Regions from separate parts of the Mesorhizobium sp. LNHC229A00 genome, predicted to be linked through region 2. Evidence: predicted binding sites of a transcription regulator. Region 2 holds the regulator's gene; each other region holds the start of a gene.

Region 1 (4,784 bases), on a different contig from region 2:
ATGTCGTAGACGGTGCCGTTGCGGTGCTTGTAGGCAATGGTGCCGGTGCGAAGATCGACGCCCGCGACATAGCCCCAGGGCGGCGCCTGGCACGGAATGCCGAGTGGCGACAGGAACGGTCCCATCACCACCGCATAGGGCGCGCCGTCATTGCGGTTCAACCCCTGCTCGCTGCCCTTGGTGTCGCCCGGCGGCGGCACGTCGGCGCGCGGCACCAGCCGCGACGTGAAGGCAAGATAGGTCGGCATCCCGAACATCACTTGCCGCACCGGATCGACCGCCACGCCACCCCAGTTGAACGTCCCGAAATTGCCGGGATAAACCAGCGATCCCTGCAGCGAGGGCGGCGTGTAGCGACCTTCATAGCGCAATTTGTGAAGCGCGATGCGGCACGCCAGCTGGTCGAACATGGTAATGCCCCACATATCGTGCTCGGTCAGTGGCGGCGGGTTGAAGGAAAGGTCGGACGCGGGCTGCGTCGGCGATGTGTGGTCACCCTCGATGGCGCCGCCGGGCGCCGGCACTTCCTTGACCGCAATGACCGGCTCGCCGGTGCGCCGGTCGAGCACATAGAGGTCTCCCTGCTTGGTCGGGCCGACCAGCGCGGGCACCACGGAGCCGTCGGCCTTGGTGATGTCGACCAGGCTCGGCTGCGCAGGCACGTCCATGTCCCATAGGTCATGGTGCACGGTCTGACGCACCCATTTCAACTGCCCGGTGTTGAGGTCCAGCGCGGTGATCGAGGAAGAGAATTTCTCGACATTGGCGCTGCGGCCCATGCCGAGCTGGTCCGGCGTCTGGTTGCCGAGCGGCACGTAGAGCAGGCCGAGCTTCTCGTCGGCGCTCGGTGTCGACCACATGTTGGGCGAGTTGGCGGTGTAGGTCTGGCCGGCCGCCAGCGGCGTCGTCTGGTCCGGATTGCCGGAATCCCAGTTCCACAGCAATTTGCCGCTGCTCGCATCATAGGCGCGGATGACGCCGGACGGCTCCTGCGTCGAATAATTGTCGTTGACAGCGCCGCCGACGATGATCTTGCCGCCGGCGATCAGCGGCGCCGAGGTCGAATAGTAGTAGCCCGACTTCGGATACGGCATGCCGGTCAACAAATTGAGCGTGCCGCCCTCGGCGAAGGCTGGGCAAACCTGCCCGTTGGCGGCATCGAGCGCGATCAGCCGCGCATCCGAGGTCGGCAGGTAGACGCGCGCCGCGCAGGGCTGGCCGGCGGCGCCCGCCGCATCGGCATAATAGGAGACGCCCCGGCAGGTCTGGTGCTGGCGGTCCTTGTCGAGCTTGATCTTGGGATCGTAGCGCCACTTCTCCTTGCCGGTCGCCGCATCGACGGCGATGGCGAAGTTGTGCGGCGTGCAGATATAGAGCGTGTCGCCCACTTTGAGCGGTGTCACCTGATAGGTGGTCTCGCCGACATCGTCGGGGCCCTTCACGTCGCCGGTGCGATAGGTCCAGGCCGGCTTCAGGTTGGCGACATTATCCGGCGTGATCTGGTCGAGCGGCGAATAGCGCTGGCCGAATGGCGTGCGCCCGTAATAATGCCATTCGCCCGCCGGCACATCGCCGCCGAGATTGGCGTTGGGGATCACCTTGTCGGTGTCGAGCACACCGCCGATATCCTTCGGGTCCGTGGTCATCGAATAGCCGGCCACCGCCAGCGATGCCAGCACGGCAAGGATCAAAGGCGCTCGCCCGTCCGGACCGGCAAGGCCGCGCCGCGCCCACGGCGTCAGCAGCCACAGCGCCACCAGCACGATGATGCCGCCGCGCGGGCCGAGCTCCCACCAGTCGAAGCCGGTTTCCCAGACCGCCCAGGCCAGCGTGCCGAGCACGATCGCCGCATAGAGCCAGAGCGCCGTGGAACGGCGCCGGTAGAGCAGCCAGGCGGCGACCAGGAAGGCGAGACCGACGACGATGTAATACCAACTGCCGCCCAGCGAAGCCAACCAGATGCCGCCGGCGCCAAGCGCCAGACCTATGAGGAAGACAATGATGGAGGTGATGGTGACAGCCAAGATGATACTCCTTCGACTGTTGCGCGCATGAGGCGGCCTGGGCCAACCCGGCATTGCGTGTTGCCCGTGCAACTTTCTCCCGACCGCGGCGCCTGTCAAGCGTAGGTCGTGGCCCGCGGGCAGCATCCTCGCTCCGCCTGGGATTGTTCCACAGCGGCGGTTCCCGTATCGGTGAAGCGGCCGTATCAGGCACTTTGCCGGAACAAAACGTAGACAGTTCTGGTCTTTCGCTCCCGAATCACTACATTCGGGGGAGATGTCCGGCTTTTCCGAAGACATGCCCTTTTTCGATGAACCCAATGCGCGGCCCACGGCCCCGTCGGGCATTGCCGCGCGCGCCATGGCTGCCCGCGGCGGCCAAAACAATGCGCCCGACTATCTCAGGGGCTTGAATCCCGAGCAGCGGCTGGCCGTGGAGACCACTGAAGGCCCGGTTCTGGTGCTGGCCGGCGCCGGCACCGGCAAGACCCGTGTGCTGACCACCCGCATCGCCCACATCCTTGCCACCGGCAGGGCCTTCCCCTCGCAGATCCTGGCCGTCACTTTCACCAACAAGGCCGCGCGCGAGATGAAGCAGCGCATCGGCATCCTGATCGGCGAAGGCAATGTCGAGGGCATGCCCTGGCTCGGCACCTTCCACTCGATCGGCGTGAAGCTGCTGCGCCGCCACGCCGAGCTTGCCGGCCTGAGGTCCGACTTCACCATCCTCGACACCGACGACGTCGTGCGCTTGATCAAGCAGCTGATCCAGGCCGAGGGCCTGGACGACAAGCGCTGGCCCGCGAAGCAGTTCGCCCAGATGATCGACGGCTGGAAGAACAAGGGCCAGGGTCCGGCCGATATCGCCGAGGGCGATGCGCGCAGCTTCGCCAACGGCAAGGGCCGCGAGCTCTACAAGGCCTATCAGGAGCGGCTGCAGACGCTGAACGCCTGCGATTTCGGCGATCTGCTCTGCCACCCGATCCGCATCTTCCGCGCCAATCCCGATGTGCTGAAGGACTATCACCGGCGGTTCAAATACATCCTCGTCGACGAGTACCAGGACACCAACACCGCCCAATACATGTGGCTGCGCCTTTTGGCACAGCGGCCGGATGCAGGACGTAACAACTCGACGCCGACAGATGTGCCTACGGCCGAAGGCCGCAAGCCCGACCGGGCGTCCGAGCCGTTGCGAGGCCCCTCCCGCGACGCCGAAGGCGCGCAAAAAAGATGGGGCGGAGGGCCCGCGCCGGCAGGCGCGGAACAGCCCGTGAGCGAAAACAGAGTCAACATCTGCTGCGTCGGCGATGACGACCAGTCGATCTATGGCTGGCGCGGCGCCGAGGTCGACAACATCCTGCGCTTCGACAAGGATTTTCCGGGCGCCACCATCATCCGGCTGGAGCGCAACTACCGCTCGACCGCGCACATACTGGGCGCCGCCTCCCATCTCATCGCCTACAATGAGGGCCGTTTCGGCAAGACGCTGTTCACCGACCGCAACGATCCCGAGGACGGCAAGGTCAACGTCCACGCCGCCTGGGATTCGGAGGAGGAGGCTCGCGCCATCGGCGAGACCATCGAGGCCTACCAGCGCCAGAAGCATAATTTGAACGACATGGCGATCCTGGTCCGCGCGTCGTTCCAGATGCGCGCCTTCGAGGACCGCTTCATCACGCTCGGCCTTAACTACCGCGTCATCGGCGGTCCGCGTTTTTACGAGCGCATGGAAATCCGCGACGCGCTGGCCTTCTTCCGCGTCGTCGCCAACAGCACCGACGACCTCGCCTTCGAGCGCATCGTCAATGTGCCCAAGCGTGGCTTGGGCGAAGCGACCATCCGCCAGATCCACGACACGGCGCGCGGCTTGCGCATCCCGATGCTGGAGGCGGCGGGTACACTCGCGGAAAGCGACGAGTTGAAGCCGAAACCGCGCGCCGCGCTGCGCGAGGTCGCGTCCAATTTCGAACGCTGGCAAAAGGCGCTGGAAGCCACGCCGCACACCGAACTCGCCGAGACCATTCTCGAGGAGAGCGGCTACACCGACATGTGGAAGAACGACCGCTCGGCGGAAGCCCCCGGGCGGCTGGAGAACCTGAAGGAACTGATCCGTTCGATGGAGGAGTACGAGTCGCTGCGCTCCTTCCTCGAACATGTCGCGCTGGTCATGGATGCCGAGCAGAATGCCGGGCTCGATGCCGTTTCCATCATGACGCTGCACTCGGCCAAGGGCCTCGAATTCGAGACCGTCTTCCTGCCCGGCTGGGAGGAAGGTCTCTTTCCCCATCAGCGCGCGCTGGACGAAGGCGGCCGTTCGGGGCTGGAGGAAGAGCGGCGGCTCGCCTATGTCGGCCTGACGCGGGCGAAGAAGAACCTGCATATCTGGTTCGTCTCCAACCGCCTCATCCACGGGCTCTGGCAATCGACCATCCCGTCGCGCTTCCTCGAGGAACTGCCGGAAGCCCATGTCGAGGTCGCCGAAGCCGGCAACTCCTATGGGGGCTACGGCAATCCGTATGGCGGCGGCTCGTTCGCATCCGGCCGTGGCGGCGGCCAGGGGGCAGGAAGACAGAACCCGTATGGCGCCTCGCGCTTCGACAATATTGGCGGCAATTCGGGCGGCGGGGAAAAATCCGGCGCCTTCTCCAACACCTATTCGACGCCCGGCTGGCAGCGCGCGCAGGCCAACCGCACCGAGGCGACCGACCGCAACTGGGGCACGCGCTCGGGCCATCAGGTCGAACGCATCGGCTATGGTGAAACAGACTCCGGCTATGG
Region 2 (4,784 bases):
GGTCCGGCCGGACAGTTACGACTTCTCTTTCGACAGTTATTTCGCCGGCATCGGCGGCAGCGGCTTCTTCCTCGGCAATCCGACGGTTGTTTCCCCCGCTGACGGTGAGATGCCGCTATCGGCTCGCCTTTTCTCAGGCATTGAAAATGCCCGCGAAGCCATCGCCGACCACATCAGGGGCAGCGTCGGCGGCGCTGAAGGCGAGATCGCGGCGGCGCTGATCGTCGGCGTGCGCGCCGGCATACCCGATGAAATCAATGAAGCGATGCGGCGTACCGGCATCTATCACATCATCTCTATTTCGGGACTGCATATGGCGCTTGTGGCCGGCACCATCATGGGTCTGCTGCGTGGTGCCTTCGCACTGTTACCAGACTTTTCCGCGCGCCGGCCGGTGAAGAAATACGCCGCCGCCGCCGCACTGTTCTCGATCGCCGCCTATCTCATGATTTCCGGTGTCGTCGTTGCGGCCGAACGCAGCTTCATCATGTTGGCGGTGATGCTGATTGCCGTCTTCTTCGATCGCGCTGCGCTGACCATGCGCAATCTGGCGATCTCGGCGATCGCCGTCATCCTGGTCTCGCCGCACGAGGTCGTCGGCCCAAGCTTTCAGATGTCGTTCGCCGCGACCGCGGCCCTGGTTGGCGCTTATGCCGGCTGGGCCGATCACCGTGCGGGAAAGACCAGGCCACCGCCGCCAAAGCGATCCTGCCCGGGCTCCTGACGCGAAAATTCCTGCTGGCGACAGGTGGATTGGCCATGACGTCGATTATCGCCGGCAGCGCCACGGCACTGTTTGCCATCTGGCATTTCCAGCGGGTATCGCCCCTCAGCCTGTTCGCCAATCTGGCCGTGATGCCGATCGTGTCGGTCGTGATGTTCCTGGCCGTCGCTAGCGCGCTGCTGATGCCATTCGGACTGGATTGGCCGGCTCTCTACCTCATGGGCAAGGGCCTGACGGCGATGATCGCCGTGTCGGCGTGGATATCGGAGCGCTCTCCGGTCGACGGAGTCGGGCTGATTTCGCAGCAATCCGTGCTGCTGGTCACCGTCGCGCTGGTTATCGCGACGATGGCGACGACCTGGCTGCGGCTCGCGGCGCTGCCATTCGCGCTCGCCGGCCTGTTGACTGTGTCGCACACGCGCGCGCCCGATGTGCTGATCTCGGAAGATGCGCGGCTGGTAGCGCTGCCGATCGGCAATGGCGAACTGGCCGTCAACCGGGAACGTCCGAACGAATTCGCAACCGACAACTGGAAGCGCGCTCTGATCTCCGAAACAATCGTCAAACCGGAAATGTTCGACAAGACAGACGGGCAATTCGACGTTGCCAGTCCCGCCGACCTGCCGCCGGGATCGCCCTTCTACTGCCGCGAAGGCCTGTGCCTTGCCAGGCACCCTTCCGGCGCGATCATTGCTTATGTCGAGGACCGCAAGACCACCTGGAAAGCCTGCGCTTTCGCTGACCTGATCATCGTGAACGACGCGACCGCCTATGACACCTGCCACAATCCGCTGGTTCTCGTCGTCACCAAACGGCAGCTCGCCCGCAAGGGAAGCGCTGCCGTCTTCTTCAATCCCCAGTCGGCCACGACCCGGGCCGGGATCGAATTCGCCGTCGACGGACCATACCGACCCTGGCACGAACAGCGAAAATTCTCACGCGAGGCGAGGGGGCTGCCGCCGTACAAAAAACCCGACAAGCCCGATGGAAAGCCGGCTCAGTAGCGCCTGATCAACCCGACCAGCTTGCCTTGTACCTTGACCCTGTCCGGCCCGAAAATGCGTGTTTCGTAGGCTGGATTGGCAGCCTCAAGCGCGATCGAAGCGCCTTTGCGGCGGAACCGCTTCAGCGTCGCTTCCTCCTCGTCGACCAGTGCCACGATAATTTCGCCCGGGCTTGCCGTGTCGGCATTGCGGATAATGACCGTGTCCCCATCGAAGATACCAGCCTCGATCATCGAGTCGCCCTTGACCTCCAGCGCATAATGCTCGCCGCCCATGATCATGTCCGGCGGCACCGAGATCGAATGCGTCTGATGCTGGATTGCATCGATCGGCACACCGGCGGCGATACGGCCCATGACCGGGATGGACACGGCTGAAACCGCATCGTCGTCGTTGCCGGCCGCGGGCAGGCGCGAAGGCGCAGCGGCCGGCCTGATCTGGCGTCCGAGACTGCCTTGGCCAAGGCTGCCTTGGATGACACTTGGCGAGAACTTCTTTGCCGCATTGAGGCCCGGCGCGATCGAGTCCGGCAGCCGAAGCACTTCCAGCGCGCGCGCCCGATTGGGTAGCCGGCGAATGAAGCCGCGCTCCTCCAGCGCCGTGATCAGGCGATGGATCCCCGACTTGGAGGCAAGATCGAGTGCTTCCTTCATCTCGTCGAAGGAAGGCGGTATCCCGCTTTCCTTGAGCCGTTCGTGGATGAACATCAACAGTTCATGTTGCTTGCGTGTCAGCATGGCGGCCCCCAAGACATTGAACGAAAGGTTGAACCAGAATCGAAAAAACAAACCCAGAACAAACACTATCTGTTCCAGTTGTGTTCTGCAACCGTTTAAAGTTTAATGAATTTGTTAAGGGGTCTGAAGTTTTTTGCCCCCAACGGCGTCAGCAACTGGTCCTTTCCGCGATCGGCAGGCACATTGAAATCGTTTGGTTAATGGCCTGTGGCCTATCCGCCGATGGAGCTGGCATCAGCCATCTGGAAGGCTTCTTCCCAGGGGTACCGTATATTTCATGGATTCATTATTCGCGGAACGAAACGAAACCAAAATGCCAACCATTGGTAGCTCCGGGCGGCCATGGACCCGGGCGTTCGGCGCACTCCGGCCAGCGCGTGCGAATAGGCGTCGCGGAAGCGCTGAAGTTATCCCGACCCCTTCAAGCTGCCGGCGCGGGCGGCGTATCTGGTCGCGCCGCTGTCTTCGCTATGAACATAGACGTGCAGTGTGTAGCCGATATGCGCCGTCATCAACGCCTTGGCCCGTTCGACGTCACGATCGAGTGCCGCTTCCATGATCGCAGTATGGTGTTCGATCGCGATCGCTTCGCACAACGCCTCCATTGCCTGTTCATAGCCGTCCTTGAGGCCGGCCGCGGCCCGCAATGTCGGCGCCAGACCAAGAAAGCGATGATGCCGGCGCAACTGATCCGAGATTGTCGAGCGGAACCGCAACAGCCAGTCGCATGTGGCGGCGCTCAGCAGCGCCGCATGGAAAGCCTCGTGGTTCTCATCCCATCTGTCGACGGCCGTGTCGGAGGGATCGTCGACCGCCGTCTTGCAACGCGAGAGCCGGTAGTGGGCAGTGACTACGGCATCCTCCCACTCCCTGCCGCCTTTTTCCATCGATTCGAGGAACAGGGGTATCTCGACCACCATCCTGGCGCGTGCCAGATCCTCCAGCTCGGCCCGCGACACCGGAGCCACGGCAAAACCACGATTGCTGATGGCGGTGACCAAGCGTTCGGCCTCGAGCCGCGACAGGGCTTCGCGCAACGGTGTCCAACCGACGCCATATGTGCCGCGCAGCGCACTCAGTTTGAGCGGGGCGCCGGGCATGAGGCGCGTGGTCAGGATGTCGCGCCGCAACAGCTGATAGGCGGCTTCCGTTTTTGTGGAACTCGTCTCATCCCGCATCGTGATCAATCCGTCGTCTGGCTAAAAGTATATATGATACTGGGTTACTACCACAATTATATATAATGTTTGACACAGACCGGCGGACTGACCATGATCGCGGAGCAGCCGCGTTTCCAAGCGGCCCTGATCAAATCTGGGAGGAAATGATGTTAAAGTCGAAATCCGCTTGGTTGTCGGGTTTGGCCCTGGCAGGCGCATTGATGGTCAGCGCCGGCAGTGCCGCGGCCGATCAGATCCGTATCGGCATTGCCAATTTCGGCGAGCATCCGCAATTGAACGCCGCCATAGCCGGCTTCAAGAAGGCGCTGACGGATAACGGCTTCGTCGAGGGCAAGGACGTCGTCTACACGGAGAGCCACACCAATTTCGATGCGTCGCTGGTGCCGCAGATGATCGCCAAGCTGCAGGCCGAGCAGCCCAAGCTGATCTACACCATCACCACGCCGGTCTCGCAGATCGCCAAGAAAGCGCTCGCGGGTTCCGGCATTCCGATCGTTTTTGCCGCGGTCACCGATCCGGTGGCGGCCAAGCTGGTGCCATCATGGGACGCCGGAGACGAAGGCATGACCGGCGCCAGCGATCTGCAGGACGTCGCCGCGGTGATGGCCTTCACCAAGAAGCTGCTGCCGAACGCCAAGCGCTTCGGCGTGCCTTATAATCCCGGTGAGGCCAATGACGTTGCCTTGGTCGAAAAGATCAAGGCGGCGGCACCGGCCGCCGGTTTCGAGGTGGTCGAGGTCGGCATCGACAACGTAAATGACATCCAGCAGCGTATCGCTTCGTTCGCCGGCAAGGCCGACGTGATCTACGGCCCGGCCTCGAACTTGATTCAGCCGGCGATCGCCGCTGTCTCAGCGGCCGCCCGCCAGGCCGGTATCCCGGTCGTCAACTCCGATGACAGCGCGGTCCGCAACGGCACCGTGCCGGCGAGCTTCGCGGTCAATTACACCCAGGTCGGCATCAACGCCGGCAACATCGCCGCCGAGATCCTCAAGGGCAAGGATCCCAAGACGATCGCGCCGTCGCGCCCGGCCTACAAGGACCACATGGCAACGATCTCGCGCAAGGCGATGGCCGCGTTCGGCGTCGAGATACCGGCTTCAATGGCCGATTGCGGCTGCATCGTCGACTAACATCG
Region 3 (4,784 bases), on a different contig from region 2:
GAGCGCAGGTCACCGACGGCACGGTGCTGGTGCGGTTCGTCGAGGACCAGAGCGCATCCACCGCGGCTGCCGGCGGATAGAAGGAGCGCACCGCGTATCGCAAAAGGAAATGGCCGGGACGAACCCGGCCATTCCGTTTACTCGACTGCCAGGGCGATTACTGCGCGATCGGCGCGTACTTGCCGTCATGCCACTGGTTGATGTCGTAGCTGGCATTCTTGAGGTCGCCCTTCTCGTCGAAGGTGACGTCGCCGACAACCGTGCTGATCGCCGTGCCATTCTTCAGCGCCTCGGCAACCTTGGCCGGATCGTCGCTGCCGGCACGCTTGATGCCTTCGGCGAATGCCTGGACCACCGCATAGGAGAACAGCGTGAAGCCTTCCGGCACGAAGCCGCCGGCCTTGATCTTCTCGACGGCTGCCTTGGCTTCCGGCTTTGCCTGAGGATCCGACGGGAACACGAACATCGTGCCCTCGCCGGCCGGGCCGGCAACCTGCCAGAACTCCGGCGAGGCGATGGAATCCGGCATGATCAGCTGGAATTTGAAATTCTGTTCGGCCGACTGGCGCAGGATCAGACCCGCCTCAGGGTGGTAGCCGCCGAAATAGACGACGTCGGCCTTGAGACCCTTCAGCTTGGTGACAAGCGCCGAATAGTCCTTCTCGCCCGGGTTGATGGCGTCATAATAGACCTCCTTGAGGCCACCGGTATTCATGGTTGCCTTGACGGCATCAGCCACGCCCTGACCGTAAGCGCTCTTGTCGTGCAGGATGACGACGTTCTTGCCGGCGTATTTCTTGGCGATCCACGGGCCGATGAAGGCGCCCTGTGCGTCGTCACGCGTATAGAGACGCATGATCGTGGACCAGCCGGACTTGGCGGCCGCATCGGTCAGCACCGGGTTCGAGGAAGCCGGGCTCATCATCAGCGCGCCGGCTTCGGCATAGACCGCCGAGGCCGGAATGCTCGAACCCGAGCAGGCATGCCCGTCGATGAACTTGACGCTGTTGGCGACGATGCGATTGGCGACCGACACCGCCTGCTTGGGATCGCATTGGTCGTCCTCGATGTCGAGCTTGATCTGGGAACCGTTGACGCCGCCAGCCGCGTTGATGGCGGCGGCGGCGGCCTGTGCGCCCTGCTTGAACTGATCGCCGATGGTGGCGAGCTGTCCCGTCATCGGGCCGACCACCGAGATGGTGATGTCATCGGCGAACGCGATCGGCGCGCTCATCATCAGGCCGAAAATGGCCGCGCTCAAAACACTCATTTTTTTCATGATAATAGAACTCCTCCACTCGCGCGCGGCCGCCCCGGCCGCGCTTCTTCCAGAGAGGCGGGACAATTTCATCCTTCATCGGACCTGTCTAGGCGCATTGGCGCCACTCGATTGGGCCTGCGCGGCCTCATCCACGCAAAAAAGCCACGCCAGCCTTGTTTCGGCTGGTCGTGGCTTTTTTGCCTGTCAGGCTGTTTCCCCAGCGCCCCCGCGCTGTGAACCCAACCCACCTTCCCTGTCTTCCTGTTGACCATGATCGTTGCGAAACCGGAGTGTTCGGGATCATGGTTCGTTGCGCGGCTTGGACCTGTCGGCGTGCCGCGTTCTCGTTGTCGATGGCCGTGGCCTGGCTGTCTGCGCAGCCTTTTCCCTGTTGGCCCGACCGTCTTCTGCGGTCTTGGCCGGAGCGTCCCCGTCTGGCGGAACTCAGTGCATGGTCATCCATTCGCGGGCTTCGCGCAGCGCCTTGGCGATCTCGACCTTCGACATGGCCGCCGAGAGTTCCGAGCGCAGTTCGGCGGCGCGGGCCGAACCCTTGATGGCGGCGATGTTGAACCATTTGTGGGCGGCAACGACGTCGGTTTCGCAATCGCGGCCGGTCGCATACATCATGCCCAGTTCGAAGAGAATGTCGGCCTGGGCAGTTGCCCCCATGGCGCCGAAGCCTGCTTCAAGCATTTCAAAACGTGCCATTTTTAGTCCCCTGTCTGGCTCCCGAGAGCTGCCTCCGTTCGTCTTGTCCGGGCCGCTCTTTCGATGCTTTCGAGAATGCCGCTCAGGCTTGAATCCGTCGTTAAATGGCGTGCTTAATTTGAGGAAAACAAAGCTAAAACAAGAGGTAAACGCGAAAATTCGTTAAGGATACGAAGCCAGCAATTCAGCTGTTTTTCGCCAAATTTGAGGAAAATTTTCGAGCGCGCGGTCAACACTCTGCTAACCCTAGAAAACAAACACGAGGCGCCGGTCGTTTTCATTTCCGGGCCAACAGGGCGAATTCAGGCGCTTTCGAAATGCCAAAGCCTTCCGTCGCGGCACCGCTTTCGTTTTGACGGAAGCTGGACTAGCTTACGTTTGCGTAAGCGGCAGACCGGCGAGGCGGAGCATCCGGCTGGCTATCCAAAGGGAGTAAGACATGTTTCGAAAAGTGAGCCTGGCCCTGGCGGCCACTTTGATCCTGAGCGGAGGGGCGTGGGCCGATCCGATCGAGGGCAACTGGAAAACGCAAGCCGGCGACACCGCTGCCATTTCCGGCAGCAGCTCGTTCTCCATCACGCTCAAGTCAGGCAAATATGCCGGCAAGACCATTGGCTCGCTCAAGGCGGCCGGGGACAACAAATACACCGGCAACATCACCGATCCGGCAAATGACAAGACCTATTCGGGCAAGGCAACCTTGTCGGGCGCGTCGCTCAAGATGAGCGGTTGCGTGCTCGGCGGATTGATCTGCAAGAGCCAGACCTGGCACAAGCTCTAAGCGACCATTTCCTTGTGATCTCCAACGGGGCCCGGCGGGCCCCGTTTTCGTTTTGTCGACGAGCAGGCAGCGCTCGGTCGGCATTCTGGTTGCCCGCAACCCAGTCAACATCTCTTCAATCAATTTGAACGGCAGATGAACGCCGGCATCAGAGCCGGTTCAGAGGCGTCAGGGCATTCTCATACGTGTTGAAGGAGACACGGACCCAATGCTTGCTCGCCGCTTCACCATTGTCTGCCTGCTGATGAGCCTGTTTGGAATGTTCTTCGCCATCCTCGTCGCCGAAGCGGGCCGTTCCCCGCGCTCCTGGGACGAAGCCAACAGAATGTGCCACCTCGCCTGCCCGACCGATTTTCGTCACTGAAACAGAGAACCCGGACCTCGAAAAGAAAAGCATAGAGATCATGAACCGCATCGCCGCCAACCTCTCCAAGACCCTCCGGCTCCTGCCGCGGGCGGCGCTCATCCTGATACTGCTGGCCGCCCCGGTCCTGGCGGTGCCGATGATGCGCGCCGATAGCGGCTCGACGATCGAGGCGCCGGCGCTCAGAAAGTCCGGCGTCGGGTTCGTACTGCTGGTCAGCCTGCAGCGGGGTTGAAGAAAAAAGGGCGCTTTGAGCGCCTTCGGCGGCGAGCCCCCTCCCAACCGCCCGTCCAAGTCTCTATATTGAGCCATGGAAAAGCGAATCTATCCCCAGGCCATCGAATCTGTCGTCATGCCCGAGCCTTTTGGCCGGCAAAGCTTCGATAACGCCGAGAAGGCCGTTGCCGCGCTGCAGGTGCTCTACGAACGCAATACCAAGTTTCTGCGCGATTCCTTCGCGGCCCTAGCCGCCGGCGGCGACAGCAGCAAGCGCTACCGGGCCTTCTACCCCGAGATCGGCGTCACCACGAGTTCGTTCACCCAGGTCGACTCGCGCCAGGCCTATGGCCACATGCCAACACCAGGGCATTTCGCCACCACGGTTACCCAGCCGGACCTGTTCGAGACCTACCTCATCGAGCAGCTTCGGCTGATCATGCGCAATCATGGCGTGTCGGTAACCGTCTCGGAATCGACCACGCCGATCCCGCTGCATTTCGCTTTTCTGGAAGGCACCTATGTCGACGGCGCCGCCGCCGAACGCATCAAGCGGCCGATCCGCGACCTGTTCGATGTGCCGGATCTCGACGGCACCGACGATCAGATCGCCAATGGCACGTTCGAAGTGGCCTTCGGCGAGCCCCGGCCACTGGCGCCTTTCACGGCGCAGCGCATCGATTATTCACTGCACCGCATGACGCACTACACCGCAACCAGCCCGCAGCATTTCCAAAACTTCGTGCTGTTCACCAACTATCAGTTCTATATCGACGAGTTCGTCGCCCGCGCCCGCGACCTGATGGAAAAGGGTGGTGACGGCTACACGGAATTTGTCGAACCTGGCAACGTTATTACCCGGGCCGGACAGAGCGCGCCTAGCGAAGGCGTAGCGCCACAGCGCCTGCCGCAGATGCCGGCCTATCATATGAAGAAGCCGAACCATGGCGGCATCACCATGGTCAACATCGGCGTGGGTCCTTCCAACGCCAAGACCATCACCGACCATATCGCAGTGCTTCGGCCACATGCCTGGGTGATGCTTGGTCACTGCGCCGGGCTGCGCAACACCCAGGCGCTGGGTGATTATGTGCTGGCGCATGCCTATGTGCGCGAGGACCATGTACTGGACGACGATCTCCCGGTCTGGGTGCCGATCCCGCCGCTGGCCGAGATCCAAGTCGCGCTGCAGGAAGCCGTCGCCGAGGTCACCGGCCTGTCGGGCTATGATTTGAAGCGCATCATGCGTACCGGCACCGTCGCCACCATCGACAACCGCAACTGGGAACTGCGCGACCAGCGCGGACCGGTGCAGCGCCTGTCGCAGTCGCGCGCCATTGCGCTCGACATGGAATCGGCGACTATCGCCGCCAATGGCTTCCGCTTCCGCGTCCCTTACGGCACGCTGCTATGCGTTTCCGACAAGCCGCTGCATGGCGAGTTGAAGTTGC

Evidence for each region. The regulator LexA, encoded in region 2, represses DNA repair genes until DNA is damaged. The targets are predictions, from matches to a motif close to TGTTCNNNNTGTGTTCNG.
Region 1: a site for LexA is predicted at 2,223-2,240, ahead of X742_RS168430 (UvrD-helicase domain-containing protein). Genes of this name have one in related genera too.
Region 3: a site for LexA is predicted at 2,096-2,113, ahead of X742_RS158810 (sel1 repeat family protein). Genes of this name have one in related genera too.

Annotation. Positions count from the first base shown of each region.
Region 1 is NZ_AYWQ01000001.1:231,472-236,255, reverse strand. It holds gene X742_RS168425 (glucose/quinate/shikimate family membrane-bound PQQ-dependent dehydrogenase) at 1-2,024, opposite strand, end outside; gene X742_RS168430 (UvrD-helicase domain-containing protein) at 2,281-4,784, shown strand, end outside.
Region 2 is NZ_AYWQ01000012.1:199,238-204,021, reverse strand. It holds partial or broken gene X742_RS01000000170410 (ComEC/Rec2 family competence protein) at 1-1,728, shown strand, start outside; gene lexA (transcriptional repressor LexA) at 1,722-2,465, opposite strand; gene X742_RS147740 (GntR family transcriptional regulator) at 2,873-3,643, opposite strand; gene X742_RS147745 (ABC transporter substrate-binding protein) at 3,793-4,779, shown strand.
Region 3 is NZ_AYWQ01000004.1:167,176-171,959, reverse strand. It holds gene X742_RS158800 (acetyl/propionyl/methylcrotonyl-CoA carboxylase subunit alpha) at 1-80, shown strand, start outside; gene X742_RS158805 (branched-chain amino acid ABC transporter substrate-binding protein) at 158-1,279, opposite strand; gene X742_RS158810 (sel1 repeat family protein) at 1,706-1,972, opposite strand; gene X742_RS158815 (DUF2147 domain-containing protein) at 2,412-2,753, shown strand; gene X742_RS1000000174780 (hypothetical protein) at 2,962-3,117, shown strand; gene X742_RS158820 (hypothetical protein) at 3,158-3,352, shown strand; partial or broken gene X742_RS158825 (AMP nucleosidase) at 3,470-4,784, shown strand, end outside.